2 linked regions of the Acidisarcina polymorpha genome follow. The protein of the gene in region 2 interacts with the protein of the main gene of each other region in a pairwise test. Links are inferred from orthologs where the notes say so. Each region holds a gene or a part of one and is shown on either strand. Other genes may lie near its edges.

Region 1 (5,373 bases), 2.9 Mb from region 2 along the record:
TTGAGTTAGGAACCCTTCCGGCTCTTGTCGCACGGGTGCGCGCACGCTCTACAGGTGGCGCCAGTAGTGAGACTGAGCGGCCGGGTTCTCAGTAGGAAGCAGCAGGCAGACGGGTTGATCGAGCTCTCCCGGCAGCGGCCAGGGGAGTAGGCGCCATCCTCCCAGCCGTGTCGTTCTTCTCAGCCCTCGCACTCCGGTAGAATCAAATGGCCGAAGAGGTCATGGCACTCATACTGGGTGAAGAAGACTAGGGTTTTCCGGTACGCAAAATCAATATCGAGGGACTTGCCGGACTAGCGGGAGGGACCCGATTAGAAAGAACGTGTGTGTTGATGTCGCTCCTTGCATTCGCCCTTCCCGCTCTGCCGCCAGGCATTGTCTCGTTTTTGCCGTTCTTGCTCATCATCGTCGTTTTTTACTTCCTGTTGATCCGCCCCAATCAGAACAAGCAGAAACAATGGCAGGAGATGCTGAACAATCTCAAACCCGGAGATAAGGTGACGACGACCGGTGGCATCCGCGGTACCATCCTCGCTCTTCGCGAGGATGTCATCCAACTCCGCCTGCCTCCCGACAACATCAAGGTCGAAATTCTGAAGAGCGCCATTGCCTCGGTGACCACTCCAGAGGAAGGGAAGTAGGCCGGGAATTCCATGCGAAAAAACCTCAACACGAAAATCATTGTCATTCTGGCCGCTTTAGCTATTTGCGTCTTTGGCATCACCGGCATCCCGCATGGCGTGACACCGGCGGCGCTCAAAAATGCATTGGTTAGCCGGATCAATCTGGGCCTCGATCTTCGCGGCGGGACCCATCTGGTGTTGCAGGTCCACGTCGAAGAGGCGGTCGGCGCCACCGCCGATTCAGACGCGGCTCGCATCCAGACCGAGCTTCAGCAGGCTGGTATCACCGTAGGGTCGGTGGTTCGAGACCCGCAGCGCACCGACGCCATTCAGATTCAGGGTGCCCCGGCCGACCGGGTGGGCGACATCCGGACGACGTTGAACAATCGATACAGCTCCCAATACGACATCACCTCGAGTAGCGGAACCTCCTGGACCTTGACCATGAAGCCGACTGCGGTGAGGGACCTCGAACAGCGCACGTTGGAGCAGGCAATCGAAACCATCCGCACCCGTATCGATTCGTTGGGTGTCAGCGAACCGGTCATTCAGGAGTACAACCTCGGCAGCAACCAGATCCTCGTTGAGCTCCCCGGCGTGGATGACCTGGCGCGGGTGCATGACATTATTCAGTCAACTGCCCGGCTTGAAATACATGAAGTCCAAGGCGGACCATGGCCCGACGAGGCCGCCGCACTCCAGGCGCTTGGCGGCAATCTTCCTTACGACTCGGTGCTGCTCCATGAGCCCGCCGGGACCGCGAGTCCGAATAGTCCTGACCAGGTCTACCAGGTCAAGAAAGCGCCGGAGGTTGCAGGCACGGATATTCGCGATGCCCAGACCGGCCGCAATCCGAACACCAATGAGCCGCAGGTTGTCTTTTACTTGACCCATGCTGCCGGCGACCACTTCGCGGACTTTACCGGCGCGAATAAAGGCAAGAGTCTCGGCATCGTGCTCGATAACAAGCTCCGCGAAGTCGCAACCATTCGCGATCAGATTCGCGATACCGGCACAATCTCCGGCGGGGCGATGGGCGAGCAGCAGGCCAAAGATCTCTCCATGCTGCTGCGCACTGGCGCGCTGCCGGCCTCGATCAGTTATCTGCAGGAAAGCACCATCGGTCCCTCGCTGGGCGCTGATTCAATCCGCGAAGGCGTCATGGCTTCAGTTGTCGGCATGCTGGTCGTCATGGTCTTCATGCTCGTCTACTACCGCGGCGCCGGCATCAATGCCGACCTTGCTCTCTTTTTGAACCTCGTCATTCTGCTGGGCTTCATGGGCTACTCGGGATCGACGCTGACGCTTCCGGGCATTGCTGGAGTCATCCTGACGATCGGTATGGGCGTTGATTCGAACGTGCTGATCTTCGAGCGCATCCGGGAGGAGTTGCACGCTGGCAAGTCTCCTGCAGCGGCCGTCGACCAGGGCTTTGCTCATGCCTGGACGACGATCATCGATACTCACGTGACCACGATCGTTTCGGCTGCCATCCTGTTCATCTTTGGTACCGGCCCGGTGCGCGGTTTCGCTGTGACACTGACCATCGGTCTGCTCGCTAACTTGTTCACCGCGGTATTTGTCTCCCGGGTGATCTTCGACTCTAACCTCAACCGCAAGCAGCGCGGAGAGGCGCTTTCCATATGAGTGATCTTGAATCTAATCCGGCTCCCACCAACTCACCAGCGAGCATGAGTCTCCTTCAGGGCTGCATCTGGTTTCTCGGCGGTCTGCTGGTATCGGGAGCGGCGCTGTTGGCTCAAGCGGCCGTGCTGCACGCCATTGCCGAAAACAAGGCGAAGTAGCGATTTCGAATGATTACCAGCGAGGGTGCGGCAAGATGCGCCCCCAATTCAAGTAAGTAGGCGGATTCGTGGAACTGTTTCGTGGCGTTAATATCGACTGGCTGGGGAAGAAGTGGTACTTCCTCGCCTTTTCGCTGATCTTTAGCGTGGCAGGCGTCTTCAGCCTGCTCTTCTGGCATCATCTTCCCCTCGACGTGGACTTCCATGGCGGCACTCTGGTGCGGGTGAAGTTCGATCACCAGCCGGATGCCGACCGCATTCGCCAGGCGGTTGACCGCGCCGGCATTCACGATGCGCGCATCACTACCTATGGCCCCGCTCAGAACAACGAAGTCATCATCGCTCTGGCCCAGCGAGATACTCACGAGACCTCACTCGATGCAGGCCGTGCCGCGATCGTGAACGCGCTCAAGGCAAACTACCCTCAGAACAACCCTGAAGTGCGCAGCGTTGAAATCGTCGGCCCGCAGGTGGGTTCTGCGCTTCGTAACCAGGCGTTGTTGGCTACGGGCTATTCGCTTGCTGGCATGCTGGTCTACCTGTGGTTCCGTTTCGAGCTGATCTATGGCGTCGCCGCGGTTGTCGCGGTCTTCCATGACACGCTGATCACGGTAGGCTTCTTCAGTCTCTTCAATATGGAGATTTCGCTCACGGTCATTGCCGCGATCCTGACCCTTATCGGCTACTCGATGAACGATACGATCGTCGTCTTTGACCGCATCCGAGAAAACCTCGCGGTCTCGCGCCGGGAAAGCCTGGCTGACGTTGTGAACCGGAGCATCAACCAGACTTTGAGCCGGACGGTCTTGACCTCCGGCCTCACTTTCCTCACCGTCCTCTCGCTGTTCTTCCTCGGTGGCGAGGTCCTGCATCCATTCTCCTTTGCATTGGTGGTTGGCATTCTTATTGGCACCTACTCGTCGATTGCAGTAGCCGCCCCCATGCTGGTCGCCTACCAACAATGGCGAACCTCTAAGGGGAAGGGCCGGGTAGCTGCTCTTCCTGCAGCAAAAAGAAGCAGGGCCTGAACGAAGATCCAACTATTCTCGTTTGACAACTCGCGTCGGTAATATAAAATCCACTTTCTGCAACTTCTGTGGGATTCCCGTCCCGGGATCAAAATGAACGATCACGGTGTCTACACAATTCAGAACGAGTTGCACTCTGCGAGGTAGGCCATGTTTGAAGACAGCTTGGTGGAATCAGGCGGCAGGTTGAAGACTAAGAGCAAATGGTGGGCGATTGGCGCGTTCATCTTTAATGGCAGTATCCTGGTCGTTCTTATTCTCCTTCCGCTCTTGAATCCCGAAGCATTACCCACGCAGGCCCAGGCGATGTTGCTTGCGGCGCCTCCACCACCCCCACCCCCTCCGCCTCCTCCGCCTCCGACCCCTCCCGTGAAGGTTGTCAAGATACAGTCGGAAATGATGAATAACCAGCTGACTGCTCCCAGCAAGATCCCAAAGGTCATTAAGCAAATCACTGAGTCTGCCGCGCCTCCTCCGTCTGCGGGCGGCGTGGCCGGCATGGGCGGTGAATCCGGCGGGGCCGCCGGTGGCGTAATGGGTGGGATTCTCGGTGGTATCGGCACAGGAGCCCCGCCCGTCGTTAAGGCGGCAGCACCGAAGAAGATTGCCGTCTCGTCAGGCGTGATGGCGGGCAACATCCTGAATAAGACCCAACCCCAATACCCAGCCATCGCCAAGGCTGCTCGTATTCAGGGTACAGTCGTCCTCCAGGCCACCATTTCGAAGACGGGCACCATCGAAAACCTTACGGTCGTCAGTGGTCCTCCAATGCTCCAGCAGGCGGCCATGGATGCGGTGCGGTCCTGGCGCTATAAGCCTTATTTGCTGAATGGCGAACCAGTTGAGGTTGGAACTCAAGTCAACGTAGTCTTCAGCCTCGGCGGCTGATTCCCTGCCGCTGAGGTGTATTTCACCGCAACGGTCAATTTTCCGCAGTTCTTCTAGCTGTGTTAGTAGTTACTCCTTAGGAGGAAAGATTCAGTGATTCTCGCTCACCTCACTCAAGTCGCAGTTCACTCGGCAACCCTCAGCTTCTTCCAGGAGGCGCCGGCCGTTGGCTTCAGCCCTCTCGACCTCTGGCATAACATGGGTAACCTTGCCAAGGGCGTGGTTATCATCCTGTTCATCATGTCGATCTGGTCTTTGGCCGTCATCATTGACCGGGCCCTCTACTTCAGTGCCGCCAAGAAGCAGTCGCGTGAATTTGCTCCCCGCGTGGCTGGTGCGCTCAAGGAAGGCAAGCTTGACGAAGCCATCAAAGTCGCGGACCGCAACAAGAAATCTCATCTTGCCGAAGTCGTTACCGCCGGCCTCCAGGAGTTTCGCAACTACGGCAGCGGCGGCGCCATCAGCGAGGAGCAGATTGAGTCAAGTCAGCGTGCGCTTGAGCGGTCCGAGGCGATCGTTCATGCCAAGCTGAAGCGCGGCCTGGGCGGCTTGGCCACCATTGGTTCCACGGCTCCCTTCATCGGCCTCTTCGGAACCGTCGTCGGTATCTTGAACGCCTTCCAGCAGATCGCGACTCAAAAGACCTCCGGCATCGGCGCAGTAGCCGGTGGTATTTCGGAAGCACTAGTCACCACCGCTTTCGGCTTGCTAGTGGCGATCCCGGCAGTTATGACCTTCAACTATTTCACCGGTAAAGTGGAAGCTTTCGACGTCGAGATGGATAACTCATCGAGCGAACTGATCGACTACTTTATTAAGCAGTCGAAGCGGTAGTCGAAGAGCTTAAAGCTAGCTTCGGGCGAGATCACCGTTTATCGTGGGAGTGAAGAGCCGCCGATGCTTCTTCACTCTCCGATCTTCCGGTCGCTAGGCTTAAGCGCTCGCTTTTAAGTTCAATCGGGATCTGGGCTGGAATCAAAGATCAAGTATGGGGCGCAGTTAATGGCAATCAATAAGCGGGACGAAGGC
Region 2 (7,540 bases):
CAGCTAGACTCTGCGAGGCGAAGAAGCTGTTTGCCGGCAGATCGCTGCGCAGGAGATTCATGCAGGAGCTGCTTGTTGCATAAAGGAACAACCACGCGCCCATGACCTCGCCGCTGCGAATCTTCCATGTATCGCGCTTCGCAATCAGGGTGAGCAGCAGCACGAGGATGCAACACTCCACGAACGCCGAGTAGATTTGAACTGGATGCAGCGGCGTACCCAGCGGGGTTCCGTACCAAAGCGAGGCGAGTCGGCTTTTGTAGGTGATGGCCCAGGGGAGCCGGGTGGGTTTCCCGAAGGCGGAGCCGGCAAGGAATTCTCCGATGCTGGCGATGGCCAAGCCGAGCGCGAAGCCGGGGGCGAGCGCATCGAGGGTCGACCGCAAGGGCAGGCGGGTAGCGAGCGCGAAGACCAGCATGGCGGTGAGTGCGAGGGCCAATCCGCCGACGACGGCGGAATCGGAACGAACGCTGAACACGCCGATCAGCCACAGCGGATGGGCGGTGAAGTCCTTCCAGTTGCTGAAAATCAGGATGAGGCGGGGAGCCAAGAGGGCGGTCAGGATGCCGGTGATGCCGAGGTCCCAGATTTTTTCGGGATCAAGCTCGAGGCGCCGCGCGGTAATTCTCGCGGCGGAGAGCGCCGCGAGGATGCCGATGGCGGCAAAGGCTCCGGCGGTGGGAATGGAGATCGGACCAAACTGGAAGAGGCGGGGATACACTCTCGCGATTGTAAATCGGCGAACCGAGCAGATCCTTCAACCGCGCCTGGCTACGCCAGCTTCAATCAGGATGACAATTCCTGTTGAGCTACAGCGCTGTCGAGAACAACAAAACCGACCCACTGGGCCGTAGGTAAGTACTCTGGTGAACCCGTCCTAAGACGGTGGGGCTCTCCGCGGTTCATTAGGCATTCCGGACTGGCGGACGCGGCACACAGAACCGATTTATCGAGTCGAGCCCCTGTTCAATGATTAAAGGTTCAACCAGAGTTGACCACCTACCTGCTTTGCAGGCCGGTTTCTGAGTTGGATGCTATCGGGAGTGGAGCGGTATTGCAAGTCGATAGCAGCCGCGATTTATTCCTATTGCCGGAACCGCTCCACCTTGCCCAATTCGGAACGTTTGAGAAGAACGACTTATGATCCCCCAGCCGGATGGACTTGCGCCTGGACCTGGTTCTGTAGAGCCTGGGCGCGAGCCGTCAATTTCTTGAGTTTGTCTTGGATTGCCGAATCGCCAACGTGCTGGTCCTGGAGTACTCCGTCGGCATCGATGGTAAAGGTGGCAGGGATGGCATGGACGCCGAACAGAGGGGCCACCTGACCCTGGAAGCCGTCGTCCCGGCTCTGAATCCAGGTCATTTCGTTCTTGGCCACAAAATTCCGCCACTTGGCGTCGTCCCTATCCAGGCTTATGCTCATCACGACCAAGGGTCGACCGGCAAACTTGCGGGCGATCTCTTTGAGGTGAGGCAGGGCTTCGCGACAAGGGCCGCACCAGGTCGCCCAGAAGTCGATGAGAACGACCTTGCCCGCGAGATCGTCGAGCGAGACCACCCGATTGTCGATCGTCTTGACGGTAAATGCAGGCGCCATCTGAGCACGGACCAACTCGGGACGTTCGCTGTAGCGTTGCGCACGCTTGAAGTCAATCGCATTCTGGTCGGCGACCTTGAGGTAGTCGGCAAATCGAGTCTTCGCGGCGGCATCTTGATTGAGCGATGCCATAGTCATGGCATCGCCAAAGATAGCTTGATGCAAGGTCGGATCGGCGAGAACCGCGGCTTGGAACTCCTGTCCGCTGCGCGAAAGCAGGTCATCCTTATGCTTCGCTGTCCCCGCCCGGAGGAGTGCAGTGGCAAAGAGAAAGTGCGCGGTCGCAATATCTTTTTGGTTGTGGACCAGCGTAACGATGTGCTCTCCAGCAGCCAACGCCGCCTTATAGTCGTCGAGTTTCAAACCAAGGGTAATGATCTGCTGGTCGCAGGCAGCGCAGTTTGCATCCTGCTTCGCGGCTCTCTTAAAAGCATCGAGCGCCCACATATCCTTATGCCGTTTCAGCAAATCATTCGCCTCAGCGTAGGACTTCTGGGCTTTGGGGTCGGTGGGTCCGGATCGACCTTCGGAAGTTGCAAGACAAAAAGAGAGCAGGCAAAAGAACAGGCAGCGATTCAAGCGATTCCTCAAAGAGGAAATGAAACCTTCCGGAGGGTAGCATGGTTCGCCCGCGAGGAGCGTTTATTTCAGTTCGAGAGGTGCACCATTGTCCGACTCTGTTCCGGGTCGGTTCGCAGGTCAGCCGATGCGGCGCTCTTCGGTTAGCAATGAATCCAGGAGGCCGTTCAGCGAATGAGCGCGGTTGCGGATATCGCTTTCCGTGGCAGTCAAGCTGCCGTTCAGTTCGCGAAGCTTTTCTTCTGTGCGCGCAAGTTCGTCGGCGATGTTGAGGGCCGCAAGCACCGCCACCCGCAGCGAATCCACTGTCTTTCCCTGCGAGGCGACCAGCCTCATCTTCGCGTCGACGACCTCTGCAAGATGATGAATGTAGTCGGAGTCCTGACCGCGAAGCCGATAAGCCTGATCGTAGATGTCGACGGTGACGCTATCGTCGCCGGGGTGAGTGGAGGAGTGATCGGCCATTCGCGTTTCAGGATCCTATTTCTTCGAGCTGTCCAAGCAGACGTTCAATGCGGCCACGAACCAGGTCGCGCTCGTTCTTGAATGCCTCCACCTCGGACTCGACCCGAAGCAGTTCGGCGGTCTGGGTTTCTAGGCTTTGGTGTAGTTCTGTGGCTCGCGCCTCGGCTGCGGCGCGAGCCGCGCGTTCCGACTTGAGGAGCTCGACAGTCTTCAGAACACGCTGCTCGAGCGCGGTGAAATCGTCAATGGCGGCACTTGTATCGGGGGCCTGAAAGGCGAGGGTGGACATCAAGACCTCTTTAATCGCTGAAACTGTCTGATCGAAGTATAGCTTGCGGGCGGATGAGGAAATCTCCTCCCCTATTGACAGAAGTGGTGCGCGAAGCCGGAATGCGAAGGCGCCCTCCGCCACTCTTCGACTGCGATCGCCTCTGGAGAGAAAGCGGTGTCCTTTTTGAAGGTTTCGATCGCGAGAACCTAAGTTCGAAGGTGGCCTCCTTTTGACTTCAAAACCTGGACAATTGCGGAAGAAAATGCCTGCAGGTCGTCATCGCGGAGAGTGCGGGCCTCGGATTGGAAGACGGTTCCGATCAGGAGGGAATAGTGACCTGTGGGAATGCGCAGGCCCTTGGGGTCGCGGAGGACCTCTTTGGGTTCGATGGCCGTGAGTTCGGGGATGGCAAGGGACTCGAGCGCTGCGTCGATCTCTCCCCACTTCACCATGTCGGGGAAGACGAAGGAGAAGTCCCGGCGAACGGCGGGGTAGCGCGAGAGTTCGCCGGCGGCCGGTTGGCGGAGCGACTGGCGGTAGAGGCGGTCGAGATAGAGTTCGCCGATGTAGACAGGTTGTTTGAGCTTTCGCTGCTGGGCTTCGTTAGGGTGAAGCTGGCCGAAATAGCCGACAGTGATGCCGTCGATGACGGCGCGGGCGGCGCGACCAGGGTGGAGCCACTCAGGCAGCAAGCCAGACTCAATGGGGAAGGCGTCGATGTATTTGGATCGAGCGGAGAACTTGGAGAGCAGTTCTTCGACAGCTCCTTTGAGGGTGTAGAAGTCAACAGCCTCGGGCTGATGGAAGGGACTGCTTGCGCCGAGGTGCCCGGTGGCGCCGAAGGCTAATGCTGGGCGTTCCTCGACCTTATCGGTAGTGCCGGAGAATGCGGTGCCCAGCTCGAAGAGGGCCACATTTTCAATGTCGCGATTCAGATTGCCGCCGAGCATGGTCAACATGCCGGGCACCAGCGACGGGCGAAGCATGCCGGCTTCTTCGTTGAGCGGGTTGCCGATCTTGACGGCGGAGTCGGGCTGCGGTGCAAAGGTAACCGCGTCGGTTACAGAACAGAAGGTGCTCGAGACGGCCTCGTTCCAGCCGAGGGCGAGCAGCGTGCGGCGCAGGGTCTGTTCTTTCCCGGCAAAGGGCAACTCGACAACCGAGCCGGCAAAGTCAGGCAGAGTATTGGCGAAACGGTTATAGCCGTAGACGCGGGCCACTTCTTCGATGAGATCGATCTCGCGGTCGAGGTCGAGACGCCAGCTGGGGAGGGTGACTGCATATTCGTCTCCACCGGATTTCTCGAGCTTGCAGCCGAGGGCGCTGAGAACGGATTCGGTAGTCTCAGCGGTGATACCTGCCGGGTCTTCAGTAGCGCCGAGGATTCTTTGGACTTCGCTAACCTGGAGCCTGATCGCTGGACGATTGGCGGCGCGGGCCTGGGCGTCGAGGATCACGATGTCGACGAGGCCGCCTTCTATTTCGCCACCCGCTTCGAGCACGATCTGGCTGACGAGCGCGTTAGCGACGGGCGGCGCATTGAAGTGGGCGCCGCGCTCAAAGCGGTGCGAGGCGTCGGTGTGCAGGCCATGGCGGCGGGCGCTGCGGCGGACGGCGGCGGGATCGAACCACGCGGCCTCGACGAGGATGTTCCTGGTCTCGGCAGTGATCATTGAATCCCAGCCGCCCATGACTCCGGCGATGCCGAGCGGCTTCGAGTGGTCGGCGACGACGAGGTCGTCGGGATCGAGCTCGCGCTCCACTCCATCAAGGGTGCGGAGCCGCTCACCTTTGCGGGCAAGCCGGACGACGATGCCGCCTTCGAGTTTGTCGAGATCAAAGGTGTGGGTGGGCTGACCGATGGCTAGGGTGACGTAGTTGGTCGCGTCGACCGCGTTCGAGATGAGTTTTTGTTCGAGCAGGCGAAAGCGTTCAGCGATGAGGCCATGCGATGGAGTGATTTTGATATCGCGCAGGACGCGAGCGGTGAAGCGGCCGCAGAGTTCAGGCGCTTCGATGGTGATGGGGTATGGATCATTCACCGGCCGAGCGGCTGGCAGCTCAATCTGCAATGGTTGCAGTTGCAAATTGTAAATGGCTGCGATCTCGCGGGCGATGCCGTAGTGATTCATGGCATCGACACGGTTGGTGGTGATGTCCATATCGAAGAGGGAGCCATGCGCGCCTAAGTCGAAGATACCTTCAACAGCGATGCCGCGGAGGGTGAGGTCTTCGGCGAGCTTCTTGTCGGCGAGCTCGAGTTCGGGTAGATAAGAGCGGAGCCAATTGGAGAGGATTTTCATAAGGGCAGCTAAGAAGCGGTCAGCTCAAGAGCGGCTAGCTAAAAGGCGGTTAGCTTAGGCGGCTAGCGGCGCCAAGGCTTGTGGTTGATTTCTCCTTCGTTTTCAAGGTTCTCATAAATGCATGCAGCATCTGCGCGATCTCCTGACATTCGAGCATGAGCTTGTTGGCATTGGCTGGGTCTGAATAGCCAATGTCAGCGGCAAGTTGCAATTGAGTCTCAAGCTCAAACAGCGAGCCTTGAGCTTGGGTCAAGAAGAGACGAAATGATTTGTCGGATGCTCTTCCGCGCCCTTCGGCGATATTGCTCGGAACTGACACGGCAGCGCGTCTCATCTGACCGGTAAGGCCAAAGACCTCGTGTTTAGGAAAGTCGTTCGTATAAGTGTAGACGTCTCTCGCAAGCCTCATCGACCTTTGCCAAACCTGCAGATCTCGAAACTGACGAGTCTTCAAAACAACACGCATTTCCGCTAAATAACAATCTCTTAGCTGTTCTGTTCTCAAGCTGTCCGGTTCTTAGCTACGTGCTTCTTAGCTAATCCGGTCTTTAGCTAGCCGGCCCTTAGCTTCCGCTCACGCAAACTGCTCCAGAAATCGCATATCTCCCGAATACAGCTGCCCGATCTCGCTGATGCCGTATTTCATCATGGCGATACGTTCGACGCCCATACCAAAGGCGAAGCCGCTAACCTTCTTCGGATCGTAGCCCGGTTGTTTGGCTTGGACTAAGGCGAAGACGGCGGGGTCGACCATGCCGCATCCGAGCAACTCGATCCAGCCGGAGTGTTTGCATTTACGGCATCCCGTGCCTCCGCAGAAGATACAACTGATCTGGACATCGGCGCTGGGTTCGGTGAAGGGGAAAAACGAAGGAAAGAAGCGCGTCTTGACGCTCGAGCCGAAGAAGGCTTTCATCGCGTGGTCGAGCGTGCCCTTCAAGTCGGAGAAGGTGATCTTAGGGCCAACGCAGAGACCTTCGACTTGATGAAAGATCGGTGAATGTGTGGCGTCGGCGGCGTCGTTGCGATGTACCTTGCCGGGAATGACAATCTGCACCGGCGGCGGCTGCCGCTCCATGGTGCGGATTTGCACGGGCGAGGTGTGGGTACGCATCAGCAAACGGTCACGCAGCGGCTTGCGCTCCTGATTGGCGATGACCAGCGTGTCCTGGGTGTCGCGGGCGGGGTGGTTGGGGGGGAAGTTGAGCGACTCGAAGTTGTAGTAATCGGTTTCGACTTCCGGACCAACCCCGACCGAGTAGCCCATCGCCTGGAAGACGGAGACGATCTCGTTCATCGTCTTGATGAGCGGATGCTCGGCGCCGAGCGGACGTCGAAGTCCGGGAAGGGTGACGTCGATGGCCTCTGCAGCTAGTTGAGCGCGACTTATGCCGACATTGCCGGCGGACTCAAGGCGGCGATCAATTTCTTCCTTCAGTTTATTGAAGCGCTGGCCGATATGCTTTTTAGCGTCGGCTGGAGCGGACTTCAGCCAAGCGTCGCTAATGGCCTTCAGGCGGCCTTGCTTGCGGCCGAGCCAATGGAGGCGAAACTGCTCAACTGCCTCGTCGTCGGTGAGATTCGTCGATGAATCCTGGACTTCATCGACGATTTTGGCGAACGCGGCATCGAGGTCATCGCCTCCGAAGCCACTGAGTTCCGGAATCTGGTTTTGCGACATGATATCTCTCTGAGAATAACCCAGAGCGACCGATCTCTAGCCTCCAACAGTGCCAGATCTTACCCTCTAGGCTTGAAACTGAATGGTGGAATTAAGTCGCAGCTCGACCGCCTCGATGCTCGAACCGGTCACCACCGGACCTGGAGGGGCTGCGACGTAGGCCTCATAGCCTGAAGACGTCTGCTCGACAATCGCGTTTTGCGCGGTGCTGCCAGCGGAGGCACTCCCCCGAGCAGCGGTACTGATCGCGGCGGTGCCGGTGATAGATGACGCAATACTTTCAATCTGCATGGCGGCGCTCCTGATTCCTCAATCTTTCGAGGGCCCGAAAGCCCTACTATGAACTTCGGCGAAGCGCGCCAAGACTTGAATGCTTTTCTGCCTAAAAACGTGCCGGTCCCAGGCGGTGTTTCAACTTGGGAGCAGGAAGAGACCAAATCCTATCCGAGGCCCTCGTCCCCAGGCTCTCAGCCCGCTGTGGATCTTCGCGCCTCCTGACCACCTGCGCTTGTGCTCGCGTCTGCAGCGACATCCAGACCGTCCTGGGAACCTTTCTCAATACTTCCAGCACCGGCACCGGCGTTTTACCCTGAAAGAACTCTGGCACTCCGCCCTCCCTACATGCGCCGATACTTACGCTACTT

The links.
Region 1: the proteins of pheT (region 2) and secD interact in binary tests that used the Escherichia coli proteins (3 or more experiments, as listed by UniProt). The link is inferred for Acidisarcina polymorpha from one-to-one orthologs.

What each region holds. Positions count from the first base shown.
Region 1 is NZ_CP030840.1:2,448,085-2,453,457, forward strand. What follows is about bases 1-2,961. They hold secD (protein translocase subunit SecD), read left to right. Parts: upstream 1-653; coding sequence 654-2,270; downstream 2,271-2,961. Other genes in these bases: tgt (tRNA guanosine(34) transglycosylase Tgt), read left to right, coding at 1-95; yajC (preprotein translocase subunit YajC), read left to right, coding at 333-641; ACPOL_RS33500 (hypothetical protein), read left to right, coding at 2,267-2,428; secF (protein translocase subunit SecF), read left to right, coding at 2,497-2,961. Also shown: more of secF, read left to right, coding at 2,962-3,456; ACPOL_RS10620 (energy transducer TonB), read left to right, coding at 3,607-4,344; ACPOL_RS10625 (MotA/TolQ/ExbB proton channel family protein), read left to right, coding at 4,438-5,178; ACPOL_RS10630 (ExbD/TolR family protein), read left to right, coding at 5,347-5,373. UniProt on the Escherichia coli protein: Part of the Sec protein translocase complex. Interacts with the SecYEG preprotein conducting channel. SecDF uses the proton motive force (PMF) to complete protein translocation after the ATP-dependent function of SecA.
Region 2 is NZ_CP030840.1:5,382,944-5,390,483, forward strand. Bases 2,668-5,573 are described here. They hold pheT (phenylalanine--tRNA ligase subunit beta), read right to left. Parts: upstream 5,216-5,573; coding sequence 3,119-5,215; downstream 2,668-3,118. Other genes in these bases: ACPOL_RS22880 (hypothetical protein), read right to left, coding at 2,668-2,930; ACPOL_RS22890 (four helix bundle protein), read right to left, coding at 5,265-5,573. Also shown: ACPOL_RS22865 (prolipoprotein diacylglyceryl transferase), read right to left, coding at 1-721; ACPOL_RS22870 (TlpA family protein disulfide reductase), read right to left, coding at 1,139-2,176; ACPOL_RS22875 (cell division protein ZapA), read right to left, coding at 2,297-2,641; more of ACPOL_RS22880, read right to left, coding at 2,649-2,667; more of ACPOL_RS22890, read right to left, coding at 5,574-5,624; pheS (phenylalanine--tRNA ligase subunit alpha), read right to left, coding at 5,790-6,896; ACPOL_RS22900 (hypothetical protein), read right to left, coding at 6,963-7,187; ACPOL_RS22905 (DUF5715 family protein), read left to right, coding at 7,518-7,540.